DNA from 3 places in the Amycolatopsis silviterrae genome. Region 1 is predicted to be linked to each of the others. Evidence: riboswitches for the same ligand, from Rfam matches in the RefSeq annotation. Region 1 holds a riboswitch; each other region holds the start of a gene.

Region 1 (5,677 bases):
CGAAGTAGACGAGCGGCGGCACGCTCAGCGACGTGACCGAATGCGCGTCCCAGAGCGTGTAAGCCGCGATGACCACTCCGGTGGCGACGCCGTAGAACACCCCGGCGCGCCGGGCTTGGGCGTCGCCAGTGCTGCCGCCGCCGAGACTGATCACCAGGACGCCCCCGACCACGAGGAAGGCACCGATCAGCCCGAGCACGCCCGGCCGTTCTCCCAGGACCGTGACGGCCACGAGCACCGAGACCAGCGGTCCGGTGCCGCGCGCCAGCGGGTAGACGATCGAGAGGTCGCCGACCTCGTAGCCGCGCTGCAGCACGATCCCGTACACAACGTGCAGGACCGCGGTGACCAGCGCGGCGACCAGCCAGGTCCACTGTGGACGTTCCGGTTCGACGGCCAGCGCGACCGCGATCACCGGGAGCATCGCCACCGCCGAAACGGTGTAGTACAGCCAGACGAACCGCGGTCCGCCGGAAACCCGTTTGGCGGCGAGATTCCACGAGGCGTGCACGACCGCGGCGACGAGGACCATGGCGAGGGCAGTGGTGTTCATCCGGACCCCTTCAGGTTTTCAGCGCATGCTGAAGACCGGGTCCTCCAGGCTTTTGTCCCGTCAGATGAACGGCAGGGCTCGGTGTCCCGCCGAAGGTGCCGCTCGGACCAGCCCCGCCCGCCCTCGTTGTCTTCGCGACCCGCTCTGCGGGACCACGGGCAGGCGACGGAACCCTAGGCACTACCAAGATCCACCGTAACGGAGCCGCAGGCGGAATGCCGAACGGATTCCGGCTCCGGGGCCCGCGCCGGGGCCGCGAGCAGGGCTGTTAAGATTTTCGACTGTTGCCGTGCGGCATTCCGTCAGGGAGGAAACCCGGCAGTCCCCTCAGGACTGATCCGGAGCCACGCGAACGCGGCAGCGACCTTCACCGAGTGAAAGAGGAACGCCTCCATGGCCAACATCAAGTCGCAGGTCAAGCGCATCACCACGAACGAGAAGGCGCGGCAGCGCAACCTGGCGATCCGGTCCTCGGTGAAGACCGCGATCCGCAAGTTCCGCGAGGCCGCCGAAGCCGGTGACAAGGACAAGGCCCTCGAACTGCAGCGCGACGCCGCCCGCAAGCTCGACAAGGCCGTCACCAAGGGCGTCATCCACGCCAACCAGGCCGCGAACAAGAAGTCGGCTCTCGCGAAGCGCGCGAACCAGCTCTGAGCGCAGTCTTTCCGGAAGGCCCGGCGGCTTCGGCGGCCGGGCCTTTTCGATGCCCGGATCAGCGGGCGCGGCGGCAGACGCCTTGACCGCTCAGCGGTCTCCCTTGGCCGCGACCACGTCGAGGACCGCGCGCTGCAGTGCGTAGGTGGAATCGGCCGCCGCGCCCTTGACCTCGGCGTTCAGCCGTGCGACCACGCGCATCGCGGACGCCAGGCCGTCCTGGCCCCAGCCGCGGGACTGGCCCTGCGCCTTGCGGATCTTCCACGGCGGCATGCCCAGCTCGCCCGCCATCTGGTTCGGATTGCCGCGCCCGGCGGCGGACACGCGAGCGATCGTGCGGACCGCGTCGGCCAGCGCGTCCGCCACCAGGACGTGCGGGACGCCCAGCTGCATCGCCCACTGCAGCGACTCCAGCGCGGCGGCCCGGTCGCCCGCGACGGCCTTTTCCGCCACCGCGAAGCCGGTCACGTCGGCGCGTCCGGTGTGGTAGCGGCGGACCGCTTGCTCGTCGACGACTCCCCCGGTGTCGGCGACCAGCTGCGTCGCCGCCGAGGACAGCTCGCGCAGGTCCGAGCCGACCGAGTCGAGCAGCGCCATCAAGCCGGCTCCGTCGATCTTCCCGCCCGCGCGGCGCACCTCGTTGCGGACGAACGACTCGCGCTCGGCCGGCTTGGTGAGCTTCGGGCATTCGGTGATTTCCGCGCCCGCTTTTTTCAACGCGCCCGGCAGCGCCTTGGCGGCTTTGCTCCTCCCGCCGCCGCTGTGCACGACCACGAGGACGATGCCTTCGGCGGGCGCTTTCAGGTACGCGAGGACCGCGTCGGACAGCTCCTGCGAGATGTCCTGCGCCGACTCCAGCACGATCACGCGCCCCTCGGCGAACAGCGAAGGACTCACCAGCTCAGCGAGCACGGGCGGTGTGAGATCGGACACCCGCATCCGCGTGAGGTCGGCCGTCGGGTCGGCGGCCTTGGCCGCGTCGAGCGAGGCGCGCACAGCCCGTTCGATGAGCAGTTCTTCCTCGCCCGTGACGAGGTGCAGCGGCGCGGGTGCGGTGGTCACCCGGCCATCCTCTCACCCGGTCGCCGGGCCGCCCGCCCCGGTGATGTGGGCCGCCTCCGTGGCACGAGCTGATCGGGATGTCGTACGGTGTAGCCGAGGACGCGCCCACCGGTGCTCCGACAACCGAATACCGCTCATCCAGAGGGGCAGAGGGAACGGCCCGACGAAGCCCCGGCAACCGGCGTACAGCCTGTCATCCCGCGATCGCGGGGTAGCTGACGACCACGGTGCCAATTCCGGCCCGCTTCGGCGGGGCAGATGAGGAAAGGAACCTCGCGATGACTGCAGCCCTCAGCGCCACCTCCGCCAACAAGACGATCGACCTCGGTCCGGCCGTCGAACTGGTGTCGAAGGAAGAAGGGCACCGGCAGCCGCTCGCTCCGGAATTCGTCTCCGCCGAAGACTTCTCGCCGCTCGAGGTCGCCTACGACTTCGGCCGTATCCGCCGCGAGGACATCGAGGCGGGCCCGCGCAACATCTGGCGTTACAAGAAGCTCCTTCCCGTCCCCTCGACCGTCGAGGAGACCCCGAACACCGAACCCGGCTGTACCCGGCTGGTGCGTGCGGACCGGCTCGCCAAGGCGCTCGGCCTCAAGAGCGTGTGGGTCAAGGACGACACCGGCAACCCGACGCACTCGTTCAAGGACCGCGTGGTCGCCGTCGCGCTGGCCGCCGCCCGCGAGTTCGGCTTCGAGGTCCTCGCGTGCCCGTCGACCGGCAACCTGGCCAACGCGACGGCCGCCGCCGCGGCGCGCGCCGGCTGGCGGTCGGTCGTGCTGATCCCGAAGAGCCTCGAGCGCGCGAAGATCCTCACCACCGCGGTGTACGACGGCGACCTGATCGCCGTCGACGGCAACTACGACGACGTCAACCGGCTCGCCACCGAACTGGCCGGCGAGCACCCGAAGTGGGCGTTCGTGAACGTCAACGTCCGCCCGTACTACTCCGAGGGCTCGAAGACGCTCGCCTACGAGGTCGCCGAGCAGCTCGGCTGGCGGATCCCCGAGCAGATCGTCGTGCCGATCGCCTCCGGTTCGCAGCTCACCAAGGTGGACAAGGGTTTCCGCGAGCTGGGCCAGCTCGGTCTCGTGGACGCCAGCCCGTACAAGGTGTTCGGCGCGCAGGCCACCGGCTGCTCGCCGGTCTCCGCCGCGTACCGCAACGGCCACGACGTGGTCCAGCCGGTGAAGCCGGACACCATCGCCCGCTCGCTCGCGATCGGCAACCCGGCCGACGGCCCGTACGTGCTCGACGTGGTCAACCGCACCGGCGGCGCGATCGAGGACGTCACCGACGAAGAGGTCGTCGAAGGCATCCGGCTGCTCGCGCGCACCGAAGGCATCTTCACCGAGACCGCGGGCGGCGTCACCGTGGCGACCGCGAAGAAGCTCGTCGAAACCGGCAAGCTCGACCCGGACGCCGAAACCGTCCTCCTCATCACCGGCGACGGCCTCAAGACCCTCGACGCGATCGAGAACCACGTCGGCCCGAAGGCCACCGTGCCGCCGTCCGCCGAAGCCGTCGCCAAGGCGCTCGGCTACTGACGCACTGGCCCGGGGTCCGCACGCCCTACCGCGGCGGGCCCCGGGGCTCACCCCGGCGTGCGACCGCCGGTCCGCCTCCGCCTGGCAGAACGGCCGTGTCGCCGTCCACGTCGGTCCGGGTGACCAGTACTCCCATCGTGCCGAGAACGTCCACTGTGGACTTGCTCGGATGCCCGTATCCATTGCCCGCGCCGACGCTGATCAGCGCCGTGCGCGGCCGCACCGCCGCGAGGAATTGCGGCAGCGAGTATCGCGAGCCGTGATGCGGCACCTTCAGGATGTCGGCCCGCAGGTCGACGCCCTCGGCTAACAGGTCCGCCTGCGCGGCGAGTTCGACGTCTCCGGTCAGCAAAACCCGGCCAGCCGAGGTGTCGGCGCGCAGGACGACCGAGCTGTTGTTGATCATCGTGCCGTCCTGCAGGGCAGGCGACCGGGTGGTGGCGTAGCGCGGACCGAGCACGTCCAGCGACAGCCCCGGCCATTCCAGCTTTTGCCCTTCGCTCAACTGCACCAGCGGCACGCCACGACGCCGCGCTTCGCCGGAAACCGACTGCCACGCCCACGCCGGAGCGCGCCCCGGCCCGACCGCGATCGCGCCGACCGCCCGTCCGTCGAACACCGAGGCGAGACCTCCGATGTGGTCCGCGTGCAGATGGCTCAGGAGCAGCAACGGCACTCGTTCGACGCCCAGCCTCCGCAGGCATTCGTCGACCGGCCCAGGTTCCGGCCCGGTGTCGACGACGACGGCCCGGCCGGGTTCGGCAGTGGCGAGAACGACCGCATCTCCTTGCCCGACATCGCATTCCACCATCGCCCAGCCGTGCGGCGGCCAGCCAGGCAGCAGGACCTTGGCCGGCACGACCGTCAACAGCACGACAACCAGTCCGATCGCCACCAGCAGCCGGAGGCGACGAAACCGAGCCGCCACCACGAGAACGACCAGCAAGGCCGCCGCGCACAATCCGCCCCACCAGCCACCGGGCCAGGACAGCGTTGCTCCGGGCGTTCGTGCGCCATGCCGGGCGACGGTGAGCAGCCATCGTGCTTCCGGATCCGCCAATCGGATCAGCAGGTGCCCGGCACCCGGCCACCATGGCCCGACGACGGTCGCGAGCACGCCCAGCACGGTCACCGGCGCGACCACTGGTGCCGCAAGGACATTGGTGACCACCGAGACGAGGCTGACCGTGCCCGCCATCCCGGCGATGACCGGCGCGGTGACTACGAACGCGGCCAGCGGCACGGCCAGGCCTTCGGCGTAACCCGGCGGAACTCCCCTTCGCACCAACGAATCCGCCCATCGCGGGGCGAGCAGCACCAGTCCCGCAGTGGCGAGAACGGAAAGCGCGAAACCGAAATTGGCCGCCATCGTCGGATCCCACGCGACCAGCACGCACACCGCGAACGCCAGGGCGGGCAGCGCCGAACCGCGTCGGCCGAGGGCCAGCGCCAGCAAGCCGATGCCGCCCATGACACCTGCCCGCACCACGCTCGGCTCGGGACCGACCAGCACGAGGAATCCGGCCAGGCAGGTGCCTGCCGCTGCGGCGGAAAACCTCGGGCCGGCTCGCGCCAATCGGCACAGCAGCAGGACGGCTCCGCCTACGATGACGAGGTTTCCACCGCTCACTGCCATCAAGTGGGTGAGCCCGGAGGCGGTGAACTCGGCCTCGACCCGTTGCGGCAACGCGCTCGTGTCGCCCAGCACCAGTCCGGGCAGCAAGCCCGCCGGTTCCTCCGGCAGGATCCCGCACAACGAATGCAAACTGTTCCGCAGCACTGCCGCCGCGCGCTGCCACCACGGGGCTTGCCCGACGTCAGCCGGCGCGGCCCGGACAGAGACGACCGCAGCCGTCAGCTCGCC
Region 2 (5,677 bases), on a different contig from region 1:
TCGGGGAAGCCCCTGGAAACGCTGTTCGGCAATCCCGAAGGGGACCACAAACCGGCCACTACCGGCCTCAGCGTCGCGACCCAGGCCGCGGCGCAGGCGGCGGTCGACGGCTACCGCGGCAAGGCGGTCCTCGTCGCGCTTCAGCCGTCCACTGGCGACTTGCTGGCGGTGGCGCAGAACGGCAGCGTCACCAATGCGGCATCGGCCTTCAGCGGCCAGTACGCCCCCGGTTCGACCTTCAAAATCGTCACCGCGACCGCCGCGCTGGAAGCCGGCCTGGTCACCCCGGATTCCTCGGTCCCGTGCCCGCTGACGGACCGAATCGGCACCCGCACCCTCTCCAACGAAGGCTTCGACCTGGGCACCACCACCGTCCACAAAGCCTTCGCGAAGTCCTGCAACACCACCTTCGCCCGGCTCGCCTCGCAACTGCCCGCCGACGGGCTCGCGAAAGCAGCCACCCAGTTCGGCCTCAACGCCGACTTCGGCATCGAAGGCCTCTCCACCGAACTGGGCCGCGTAGACCCGGCGGCGAACGCGGACGAGCAGGTCGAGGACGGCATCGGCCAGGGAAAGGTGCAGGTCAGCCCCATGGGTGCGGCGGTAATGGCCGCGACCGCGGCGTCCGGGCGAGCGGTCGTGCCGAGACTGTGGGAGGACGGCACCAAGGTCAACACCGGCTACCACCCGCCGTCGGCCTCGGTGCTGTCGGCGCTGCGGGGGATGATGCGCGAGGTCGTCACCGGCGGCACCGCGACCGGCCTGTCCCGCTCCGGCACGGTGTTCGGGAAGACCGGCACCGCCCAGTTCGGCGACGGCGCGGAAGCGCACGGCTGGTTCGTCGGCTACCGCGGCGACCTGGCGTTCGCGGTCTTCCTGGAGGGGGCCAACGACTCCAAACCGGCTGTCTCGCTGGGCGCGAAGTTCCTCGGCGAGCTGTAGCGGCTCGTGAGTGTTTATGCCGGTCAGAACCCAATGCTGGGAACCTAAGCCGCGATTGATGCCCGTCTGACCGTATCTTCACGTCCGTGAGGGGAACCCTGAGGGAATCTGATTCCCTCAGGGTTCCCCTCACGGACCGCAAACCCCGCCCCCCGGCACCGTCAGCGTCGGCTTAAGCCACGCGGCATTGGGTTCTGACCGGCTTAAACACTCACGACCCCCACGCTTCGGCCGCCGCCGAACTCTCCCCGCTCTACCCTCGCCCTATGGAAACCGTCGCCTTGGCCGAGGTCGCCGCCGTGCTCGCCGATCCGAGCCGCGCGGCCATGTGCCTCGCGCTGCTCGACGGCCGCGCCTGGACCGTCGGCGAACTGGCCGCCGCGGCACAGATCGCGGTGTCGACCGCCAGCGAGCACGTGACCCGGCTGCGGGAGGCCGGGTTCGTGGCCCGGGTGAAACAGGGACGGCATGCCTACGTTCGGCTCGCGAACCCGCGCGTCGCGGAGCTGATCGAGCATCTGGCTCAGCATGCCGAACTGAAACGGCCGTCCGGACTGCGGACTTCGTTGCGGGTACAGCGATTGTCGTTCGCGCGAAGCTGCTACGACCATCTGGCCGGGACGCTCGGGGTCGCGTTGCGGGACGGGATGGTCGATCGGGGACTGATCGACGTGTCGGACGGGCTCGCGCTCACCGATTCCGGCCGCGAGGTGCTGGCCGATCTCGGCGTGGCGGTGCCGGACCGGCCGCGGCGGCCGTTGCTGCGCGACTGTCTCGATTGGACAGAGCGGCGGGAGCACCTGGCCGGCGCGGTCCCGGCGGCGGTGCTGGAGCGGGCGGTCGAAGCGGGATGGCTGACGCGGGACCAGCAGCGCGCGGTGCGGGTTTTGCCGGGCGCGACGGGTCCGTTCGCCGCGTTGGGTGTCGATCTCGCGACGGTGAGTGCCGCCGAGGCGTCGTAACACACTCGCGATGTCCCCCGCACGGTGGTGCGCGGTCGGGAACCGGACACTGCCTCACTATTCTGGACGCCTGGGGCGACCGGGAGGGAGGCGGAGAAGTGGACGAACTTCCCGTGCTCTTGGGCGTCGGAGCGCTGGTTCTGGTCGTCTCGGTCGTCGCGGTGCGGGTGTCCATCCGGCTCGGATTCCCGTCGCTGCTGCTGTATCTCGGAATCGGCGTGGTGCTCGGCGAGGCCGGGTTCGGCATCCGCTTCGACAATCCGGGGCTCACCCAGTCGCTCGGGCTCGCCGCGCTCGTCCTGATCCTCACCGAAGGCGGGCTCACCACGCGCTGGCCCTCGGTGAAACCCTCGCTGGGGCCCGGAATCCTGCTGTCCACAGTGGCCGTGGTGATCAGCATCGCGGTCACCGGCGCGGCTTTGCACTGGCTGCTCGGCCTCGACTGGCGGCTCGCCCTGCTGTGGGGCGCGGTCCTCGCGTCCACCGACGCCGCCGCGGTGTTTTCCGTGCTGCGCTCGGCCGGGGTAGGCAAACGGCTCGTCGGCACGCTGGAGCTGGAATCCGGCATCAACGACGCGCCCGCCTACATCGCGGTCGTCGTGCTCGCGTCCGGCGAGGCGGTCGACTGGTCGCTGCCGCTGCTGGTGGTCTACGAACTGCTCACCGGACTGGTGCTCGGCTTCGCGTTCGGCTGGCTGGGCGCGCAGGCGCTGCGACGGGCCGCGTTGCCGGCCACCGGTCTGTACCCGCTCGCCACGGTCGCGGTGTGCGTGCTCGCGTACTCCTCGGGACAGCTGGCGCACGCGTCCGGCCTGCTCGCCACCTACGTCGCCGGGCTGGTGCTGGGGAATTCCAAGCTGCCGCACCGGTCGGACACCCTGTCGTTCGCCGAGGGGCTCGGCTGGCTCGCGCAGATCGGGTTGTTCGTGCTGCTCGGCCTCTTCGCGTCGCCGACCCGGCTGCTCGAAGCGCTCATCCCGGGCCTCGTCGCGGGCGCGGTGGTGCTGCTGCTCGCCCGGCCGCTGTCGGTGGTCCTGTCGCTGCTGCCGTTCTGGTTGCCCTGGCGCGAGCAGACGTTCCTGTCCTGGGCGGGCCTGCGCGGCGCGGTGCCGATCGTGCTCGCGATGATCCCGCTGTCCGAAGGCGTGCCCGGCGCACAGCGGCTCGTGGACGCGGTTTTCGTGCTCGTCATCGTGCTCACCGTGCTGCAGGGCGCGACACTCAGCCCGCTGGCCCGGGTGCTCGGGCTGGCGAAGGCGGCGCAGGCGCACGAGATCGAGGTCGATTCCGCGCCACTCGACGAACTTGGCGCGGAATTGCTGCAGGTGCGGATCCAGAAGGGGTCGAAGCTGCACGGCGTGTACCTGTCGGAGCTGCGGCTGCCCGCCGGCGCGACCGTCAGCCTCGTGGTCCGCGGCGGGACCGGCTTCACGCCCCAGAAAACCAGCCGGCTGCAGGTCGAGGACCAGCTTCTGGTGGTCACGACCGCGGCCGACCGGGACGCGACCGAACGCCGGATCCGCGCGGTCGACCGGGCAGGCCGCCTCGCCCGGTGGCGCGGGGAATCGGGCAACTGACCTTTCTGTCCTTTGTGGACCTTCTGGGTGACCGTCGTCTCAGATCACGGGACGGGGCTGGTTTCGGTCCCCTGGTTTCCGCTATCGTCCGTAACAGGTCATGAGTGCCAGCGCGAAGCCCCGGCTTGCTGGCCGGCAACCCTCCTACCGCGGTGGGGTGCCCCGGGTGAGGACCAGGCCGGTCGCGCAGCGCGACGGGCAAGCGCGGGCCCCTCGCCGGGGGTCCCCCGGAACGCCGAGGAGGCACCGTCATGACTCTCGCACTCGACCGGCCCACCGCTACTGTTCCCACTGTTGCTGGTGCGACGCTGCGGGTGCCGCTGGTCACGGGCGGCGACATCGGTTACGCCAACCTCGATCACGCGGCCAGCGCGCCCTGTCTGGACGCGGTGCGTTCGGCGGTCGACGAGTTTCTTCCCTGGTACGCCAGCGTGCACCGGGGCGCGGGTTTCGCTTCGCAGGTCTCAACGCGGCTGTACGAGCGCACTCGGGATGTGTTGCGCCGGTTCGTGGACGCGCGCAGCGGCGACTCGGTGATCTTCACCCGCAACACCACTGACGCGTTCAACCTGCTGGCGAAGGCGTTGCCGCGCAAGACTTCCGTGGTTGTTTTCGACAGTGAGCACCATGCGGCGCTGCTGCCGTGGCGGGGGCCGAACGTCCGGCGCGTGCGGTTGCCGCGGACTCGGTTGGCTGCGGTGTCCGTTGTGGACGAAGCGCTTGCGGAATGCCCGCAGGGGCCGCGGTTGGTGGTCGTGGCTGGGGCGTCCAATGTGACTGGTGAGCTGCTGCCGGTCGCCGAAATCGCCGCGGTGGCCCGGAAGCACGGGGCTCGGGTGGCGCTTGACGCTGCGCAGCTCGCTCCGCATCGGCAGATTTCGGTGCGGGAGCTGGATGTTGACTATGTCGCGCTGTCTGGGCACAAGCTGTACGCGCCGTTCGGGGCTGGGGCGTTGATCGGGCGGAGTGACTGGTTGCGGGCTGCAGAGCCGTATCTGGCCGGTGGCGGGGCGACGAAGCTGGTGACCGAGGAAGCTGTCGTGTGGAACTCCGGCGAGGAGCGGCACGAGGCTGGGTCGCCGAATACCGTTGGCGTGTATGCGCTTGGGGTGGCTTGCGAGCAGCTGGCGGCTTCTTGGGATGCGGTGGGGGCCCATGAGGCCGCGTTGCTGGAGCGGTTGCGCAAGGGGCTTGAGGGGCTGCCTGGGTTTGCTGAGTTGCGGTTTTTTGACGCGCCGGTGGACCGGGTCGGGACGTTGAGTTTCGTGGTCGACGGGTTTGAGCCGGGGTGGCTGGCGGCGGTGCTGTCGGCTGAGTACGGGATCGGTGTGCGGGACGGGGCGTTCTGCGCGCATGTGGCTGCTCGGCGGTTGATTCGCGAGGCTGGCGGCGAGGGGCAGCAGGCGGTTCGGGTGAGTCTTGGGCTGGGGAGCACCGAGGAGCACGTGGACCGGGTGGTGCTGGCGCTGCGGCAGATCGTGGCTCGGGGGGCTCGGTGGGAGTACGCGAAGGTGGATGGGCGGTGGGGGCCCGTGGGGGATACGCGGGAGCTGCCGTCGTTTTGTGCTTGATGGGGTCTCGGGTTGTGCGGCAGCGCTGGTGACCACGGCGCGGGATTTGCCTGGGTTTGTGCTTGAGGGTCACCAGCTGTGTTTGATGGCGCCGGCTTCGCCGTCGCGTGCGGGATCGCTTTTAGCCGGCGTTTGGGGTGAGCGGCGGGAGGGGCCTTCGGCCTGTCCCGCCGCTCACCCCAAACGCCGGCGCGATCCCGCGGTTGTGGTCCGGTTGGGTGTGGTCGGGCTGGAGAGTGGACAATGGGGGTGTGAGCACCGATCCTTCGCCGTCTGAGTCCGAGGTCGAGCCGTCTGCGGAACCGCCTGAGCGGGGGGCTGCCGAGGAGGGCACGCCGCTGCCTAAGAGGCGGGTTTGGGTGGTGTTCGCGGTCGCGGCGCTGCTGTGGGCGATCGACTTGATCACGAAGAACCTCGTGGTCGCCAATCTTGAGGGCAAGGAGCCCAAGCCGATCCTCGGCGGGCTGATCTACCTGCAGGTCATCCGCAATCCGGGGGCCGCGTTCTCGATGGCTACCGGCATGACCTGGGTGCTCGCGCTGGTGGCGATCGGCGTCGTCATCGCGATCGTGTGGATCTCGCGCAGGCTGCGCTCGGTCGGCTGGGCGATCGGGCTTGGGCTCGT
Region 3 (5,677 bases), on a different contig from region 1:
CCGCTGGTTCGGTGGCCGTGCTCGACCGCGAGCTTGAGGACACCGCCTACGGGCAGATCGACTTCTCCGACGAGCTTCGCGTGACCGAGCAGGACGTGCTCGCCGCACTCGGCCCGGACGCCGACGCGCTGATGTCGGAGATCGACGTCGACGTGGACGAGCTGATCCGGCTCATCAACGCCGAGACCACGATGCTTCCGCCGCTCGTCCTCCCGGACGAGGTCGAGCAGGACCGCACCGCCTCCCCCCAGGCCAAGAAGGTCGAGGTCGAGGAGGGGCTGCGCGAGGCGACCAAGACCTGGAAGCGCCGCTTCCTCAAGGGTGCCGTGCTTTCGCTGCTGGTCACCATCGGTGGCGGCGGCGCGGCGGCGCTCGCGATGAACAAGAGCGTCACCGTCGACGTCGACGGCCACCAGCAGACCGTGCACAGCTACGGCGACACCGTCGGCGAGGTGCTCGAGGACGCGGGCCTGTCGGTCGGCGCGCACGACGCGCTTTCGCCCTCCCCACAGGCCGCGGTCGGCGACGGCGGCGTCATCAAGCTTGAGCGCGGGCGTCAGCTGAACCTCGTCGTGGACGGCGTGTCGCGGCCCTCCTGGGTCCGCGCGACCACGCTCGGCCAGGCCATGGACCAGCTCGGCATGGGCAGCATGATGTCCCAGGGCGCGTGGACGTCGATGCCGTCGTCCGGCGAACTGCCGCTCGAGGGCTCCACCGTCCAGGTCAAGACCCTCAAGCACATCACGCTTTTCGACGGCACCAACGCGCCCCGCAAGGTGGACACCACCGCGGTGACCACCAAGGAGTTCGTCTCCGACCTCAAGCTGAACCTCGGCCCGGACGACGCGATCGACGGCGGTCTCGACGTCAGCCTGAAGAACGGCGCCGAGGTCCACGTCAGCCGCATGGGCGTGTCGATGGTCAACCAGGAAGAGACCATCGACCCCGAGGTGCAGAAGGTCGACGACCCCACGTTGCTGCAGGGCCAGCAGAACGTCCAGGACCAGGGCACGCCGGGCAAGAAGCTCGTGACCTACAAGGTCACCAAGAAAAACGGCGAAGAGATCTCCCGCGAGCACGTCTCGGAGAAGGTCCTCGTCGAGGCCAAGGCCAAGATCATCAAGGTCGGCACCAAGAAGCCGCCGACGCCCGCGATCGGCGACACCGGCGCGTGGGACCGCATCGCGCAGTGCGAGTCGGGCGGCAACTGGTCCATCAACACCGGCAACGGGTACTACGGCGGCCTCCAGTTCGACCGCCAGACCTGGAACGCCTACGGCGGCCAGCAGTACGCCCCGACGGCCGACAAGGCCACCCGCGAGCAGCAGATCGCGATCGCCGAGAAGGTGCGCGAGGACCGCGGCGGCTACAGCGCATGGGGCTGCGGCCACAAGGCCTGAGCACCCTCCGATTTCCGGCAGGCGGCCGGGAGCCTCGCGCTCCCGGCCGCCTGTTTTCGTATGCCCCGTTGTCGCTGGGTAGGCTCGTCCGGTGGTGGAACTGCTGGGGCCTGCCGAAATCCGCGGGCTGGCCGACGAACTCGACGTCCGGCCCACGAAGAAGCTCGGGCAGAACTTCGTGCACGACCCCAACACGGTCCGCCGCATCGTCGAACTCGGCGGCGTGGCGCCGGGGGACGTCGTGCTGGAGGTCGGGCCCGGTCTCGGGTCGCTGACGCTCGGCCTGCTCGCCGCCGGTGCCGAGGTCATCGCCGTGGAGATCGACCCGGTGCTCGCCGCCCGGCTGCCGCGCACGGTGGCTGAGCGCGCGCCAGAGGCGGCGGACCGGCTGACCGTCGTCGGTGCCGACGCGCTGCGGGTCCGCGCCGCTGAGCTGCCCGCTGAGCCGGTGTCGATCGTGGCGAACCTGCCGTACAACGTCGCGGTGCCGGTGGTGCTGCACCTGCTGGCTGAGCTGCCGTCGCTGCGCAGCGGGCTCGTGATGGTCCAGACCGAGGTCGCGGACCGGATGGCGGCCGGGCCGGGCAGCCGCACCTACGGCGTGCCGAGCGTGAAGCTGGCTTGGTACGGCCCGGCGCGCAAGGTCGCAGCCGTGCCACGCGCGGTGTTCTGGCCGGTCCCGAACGTCGATTCCGCGCTGGTGTCGTTCACCCGCACCGACCCGGTCGCCGGAGTGGACCGCGCGCGGCTGTTCGCGGTGGTCGACGCGGCGTTCTCGCAGCGGCGCAAGACTTTGCGGGCGGCGCTGGCCGGGTGGGCCGGATCCGCCGAGCGGGCGGGCGAACTGCTCGCCGAGGCCGGGATCGACCCGAAGACGCGCGGCGAGCAGCTCGACGTGCACGCGTTCGCCCGGATCGCGGCCGCCGGCGCCTGACCGGGGACCCCTCCCGCCGGGACCGGGCTAGCTTCCGCGGCATGCTCCGGAACCTCTTGCTGGCCTTGTTCCAGCTCGTCGGCGCGTTGCTGATCGTCGGCGGGCTGCTCGGCATCGCGGCCGGGGTGGCGATGCGGTACAACGATCCGGACGCGGTGATGTGCGGCGACCGGGTGATGCCGCGCGATCCGTCGTACTTCTGCAGCGGCGGCGGCACCTACGAGTCCATGGCGCGGGCGCAGCAGGCCTCCTACGACCGCAGCCCGTACATCGCCGGGTTCTCCTTCGCGGGCGTGCTGGCCGGGATCCCGGTGGCCTACTTCGCGTCGAAGAAGCGGTACCGGTGGTAGCAGGATCAATCCTTCTGAGTGTCCGTACAACTACTCTCAGTCGCTGCCGAGATGGCCGGTTTGCTGTGACTGACGGCTCCTCAGCGCGCTGGCATTCGGGGGAGTCCGACTGCTCCCCGGCACGGATTGTTCAGCTGTCTCGGTTCGAGATGCTTCGCTTCGAGGTGCTATCTCGGCTCGGTTGCCGACGCGGCAGCGAGAGTGCCGGGGCACGCATCCAGCTCACCCTTGACAACGAGAAAACTATTGATCCATAAGATCTCCTGATCGTCCACAGTGGAACGAACTTGTTCGCGACCGACGGCTGGCGGGCCAGGTGCGCAGGTCGAGGCACTGTTCGGCGACCGAGGTTCCGGGTTTCCGGGTCCTGGACGCGGTGTTCCGGTATGCGGGCACCACCAGACGTGTGATCTGCACCAACGAGCTTGCGTTCAGCCAATGGGATCGGCTTTACTCGAAAGCGTCCATCCCGAGCGACTGAGAGACCTGGCTCGCCGAAGTCGCAGCAACCACCCTCCGCAGGGCAGGTGCTACCGCCAGGACCGATGGAGGCTGTTTTCGATGAAGAGGGTCACCCGCCCGCTCCTGCTGACCCGCCGGCGCGTAGTCGACGAAGGTCGCCGCACGGTATGTGCGTGTCAACGCTCCATGGTCATCGCCTGATCGTCTTTTCCGCAGTTTCTTGCGCCGTCCATTGTGGACGGTAATTCGATGACGCCTGGCGCGCCCGGAAACGGCGCCGCGCCTCGTTTTGCCTGGAGCCCTTTCGTGATCACTGTCGAAAACGTGTCCAAGTCCTTTCCCTTCCACGGAAATCGTGTCGCCGCCCTGCGCGACGTGAGTGTCGACGTGCAAGCCGGCTCGCTGTTCGGCGTCGTGGGCCCGTCCGGTTCCGGCAAGTCGACCCTCGCCCGCTGCATCGCGCTGCAGGAGCGGCCCGACCGCGGCGTCGTGCGGCTCGACGGCCTCAACACCGCGACGCTCGACGGCAAGCGGCTGCGCGAGATCCGCCGTCAGCTCGGCGTGATCGGGACCAAGCCGGAGCTGATCGCCGAGCGCACCATCGCCGGCAACATCGCCAGCCCGCTGGAGCAGCTCGGCGTCGACGGCCCGCAGCGGCGCAGCCGGGTCGGCTCGCTGCTCGACCTGGTCGGCCTCACCGCCCGCGCGACGCAGAAGCCCGAAGAACTCACCGAAGGCCAGCTCCGCCGGGTCGCGGTGGCCAAGGCGCTCGCCGCCGGACCGGCCGTGCTGCTCGCCGACGACCCGACCGCCGGGATCGCTCCGGAGGACTCCGGCGCGGTGCTCGCCGTGCTCGACCGGGCGCGCGCCGAGCTGGGCGTGACGATCGTGGTCACCACGCCGGACGCGGACGTCGTCCGCCGGGTCTGCGACGACGTCGCGGTGCTCGACAACGGTGCGATCGTCGAGCGCGGCACGGTGCTGGACCTGATCTCGACGCCGGACAGCTGGACCGCGCAGGCGGTGCTGCCGTCGATCGAGACGTCGCGCGCCCAGTCCGCGAAGTACGACCGCTCGGTCGATGTCGTGCTGATCGGCTTCGCGTCGGTGGGCGCCCTGCTGCCCGAGGCGGCCAGCCGCTTCGACGTGGAGCTGGCCACCATCGGCGGCGGGCTCACCCGCATCGGGGACACCCCGATCGCCCGCTTCCGTCTCGGTGTCCGCGGCGAGCGGGCCGACGCGGCGCTGTCCTGGATCGCCGACCGGGGTGCGCACGTGAGCCAGCCGGCTCGCGGTCCGCAGAGCGTCGTCGCTGCCTGATTTCCCTTTCGCCGAACCGTTTTCGAGGGCCGTCCCATTCGATTGGGGCGGCCCTCGCCGCGTCTGCGGGACACGGAGACCCATCAGTCAGGTCACGTGGGCAAACTTTTAGGACAGCTGTCCTGACGACTGTCCTTTGTGGTCGTTCCGGCGGAGGATCTCGGCCAGCGCCGGATCCGCGTGCGCTTCCGCGGTCTGCTTCCACTTCGCGACGAGGGTGGCGACCGGGACCGGATTGCCGAGAGATTCGGCTCGCTCCAGGGTTTCGGCCAGTTCGCCGACGAATGTCCGTACCTCCGCCGCCGACAGGTACCGCGCCCACGGGAACGCGGCGGGCAGCACCTCGGCGGTCTCCGCGGTCTCCGTGTTGCGGCGCATCAGCTCCACGAGGAGCGTGACGGCCGCCGAAACCGCGGCAGCCACCTGCTCCGCGCGCTCGGCGGTGACCAGCAGCAGATCTGGTTTGTCCTTCTCCCGTCGGCGAATCCGGACCGAACGGCTCGGCGAACGTTCGAGCTGGTCCACCACCTGGCGCGGGCGCAGCGACAGCTCCGACAGGTTGACCTCCGGCACGCGCATACTTCCAAAGTACTTCCAAACTGGCCCGGCGGGCCAATCCGGAGCGACGGCTGGGGGAACTTCTGTGCCAACGTTTTCTCCTGGCGGCGCCTGACCTGCGGCAGCCACGTAGGCTGGACGGGTGCTCGCTGTCGTTCCACCACCAGTCACCGTCCGGGTCCCGGCCAAGGTCAACCTGCACCTGGCCGTCGGCGACCTGCGGGCGGACGGGTTCCACGAGCTGGTCACCGTCTTCCAGGCGCTTTCGCTCACCGATGAGGTGACCGTCGCGGCCACCGACGAGCCGGGGCTCGAGGTGTACGGCGAGGGCGAGCGCAGGGTGCCCACCGACGGTGCCAACCTGGCGTGGCGCGCGGCTCGCGAGCTGGCCGCCTACGCCGGAAGGCCGGACGCGGATGCGCCGAAGGTACGCATCGTGCTGCGCAAGGGCATTCCGGTCGCCGGCGGCATGGCGGGCGGGAGCGCGGACGCGGCGGCGGCGCTGGTCGGGCTCTCGTCGCTCTGGAAGCTCGACGTCACCCGCGACGAGCTGGCCACCATCGCCGGCCGGCTGGGCAGCGACGTGCCTTTCGCGCTGTACGGCGGCACCGCGCTCGGCACCGGCCGCGGCGAGCAGCTCGTGCCGGTGCTCG

The links. Region 1 has a riboswitch for S-adenosylmethionine ahead of thrC (threonine synthase). Riboswitches for the same ligand answer to the same signal wherever they lie in the genome.
Region 2: another riboswitch for S-adenosylmethionine. It lies ahead of ACFSVL_RS00330 (aminotransferase class V-fold PLP-dependent enzyme); the one in region 1 lies ahead of thrC (threonine synthase).
Region 3: another riboswitch for S-adenosylmethionine. It lies ahead of ACFSVL_RS03045 (methionine ABC transporter ATP-binding protein); the one in region 1 lies ahead of thrC (threonine synthase).

The regions. Positions count from the first base shown of each region.
Region 1 is NZ_JBHUKS010000011.1:408,518-414,194, reverse strand. It holds gene ACFSVL_RS17465 (DMT family transporter) at 1-553, opposite strand, end outside; gene rpsT (30S ribosomal protein S20) at 947-1,207, shown strand; gene holA (DNA polymerase III subunit delta) at 1,298-2,269, opposite strand; SAM riboswitch class I at 2,401-2,534, shown strand; gene thrC (threonine synthase) at 2,548-3,813, shown strand; gene ACFSVL_RS17445 (ComEC/Rec2 family competence protein) at 3,839-5,677, opposite strand, start outside.
Region 2 is NZ_JBHUKS010000001.1:69,752-75,428, reverse strand. It holds gene ACFSVL_RS00345 (penicillin-binding transpeptidase domain-containing protein) at 1-942, shown strand, start outside; gene ACFSVL_RS00340 (ArsR/SmtB family transcription factor) at 1,209-1,904, shown strand; gene ACFSVL_RS00335 (potassium/proton antiporter) at 2,003-3,481, shown strand; SAM riboswitch class IV at 3,578-3,692, shown strand; gene ACFSVL_RS00330 (aminotransferase class V-fold PLP-dependent enzyme) at 3,733-5,052, shown strand; gene lspA (signal peptidase II) at 5,304-5,677, shown strand, end outside.
Region 3 is NZ_JBHUKS010000003.1:275,421-281,097, forward strand. It holds gene ACFSVL_RS03030 (transglycosylase family protein) at 1-1,400, shown strand, start outside; gene rsmA (16S rRNA (adenine(1518)-N(6)/adenine(1519)-N(6))-dimethyltransferase RsmA) at 1,492-2,334, shown strand; gene ACFSVL_RS03040 (hypothetical protein) at 2,376-2,684, shown strand; SAM riboswitch class I at 3,146-3,236, shown strand; gene ACFSVL_RS03045 (methionine ABC transporter ATP-binding protein) at 3,453-4,466, shown strand; gene ACFSVL_RS03050 (hypothetical protein) at 4,575-5,045, opposite strand; gene ACFSVL_RS03055 (4-(cytidine 5'-diphospho)-2-C-methyl-D-erythritol kinase) at 5,167-5,677, shown strand, end outside.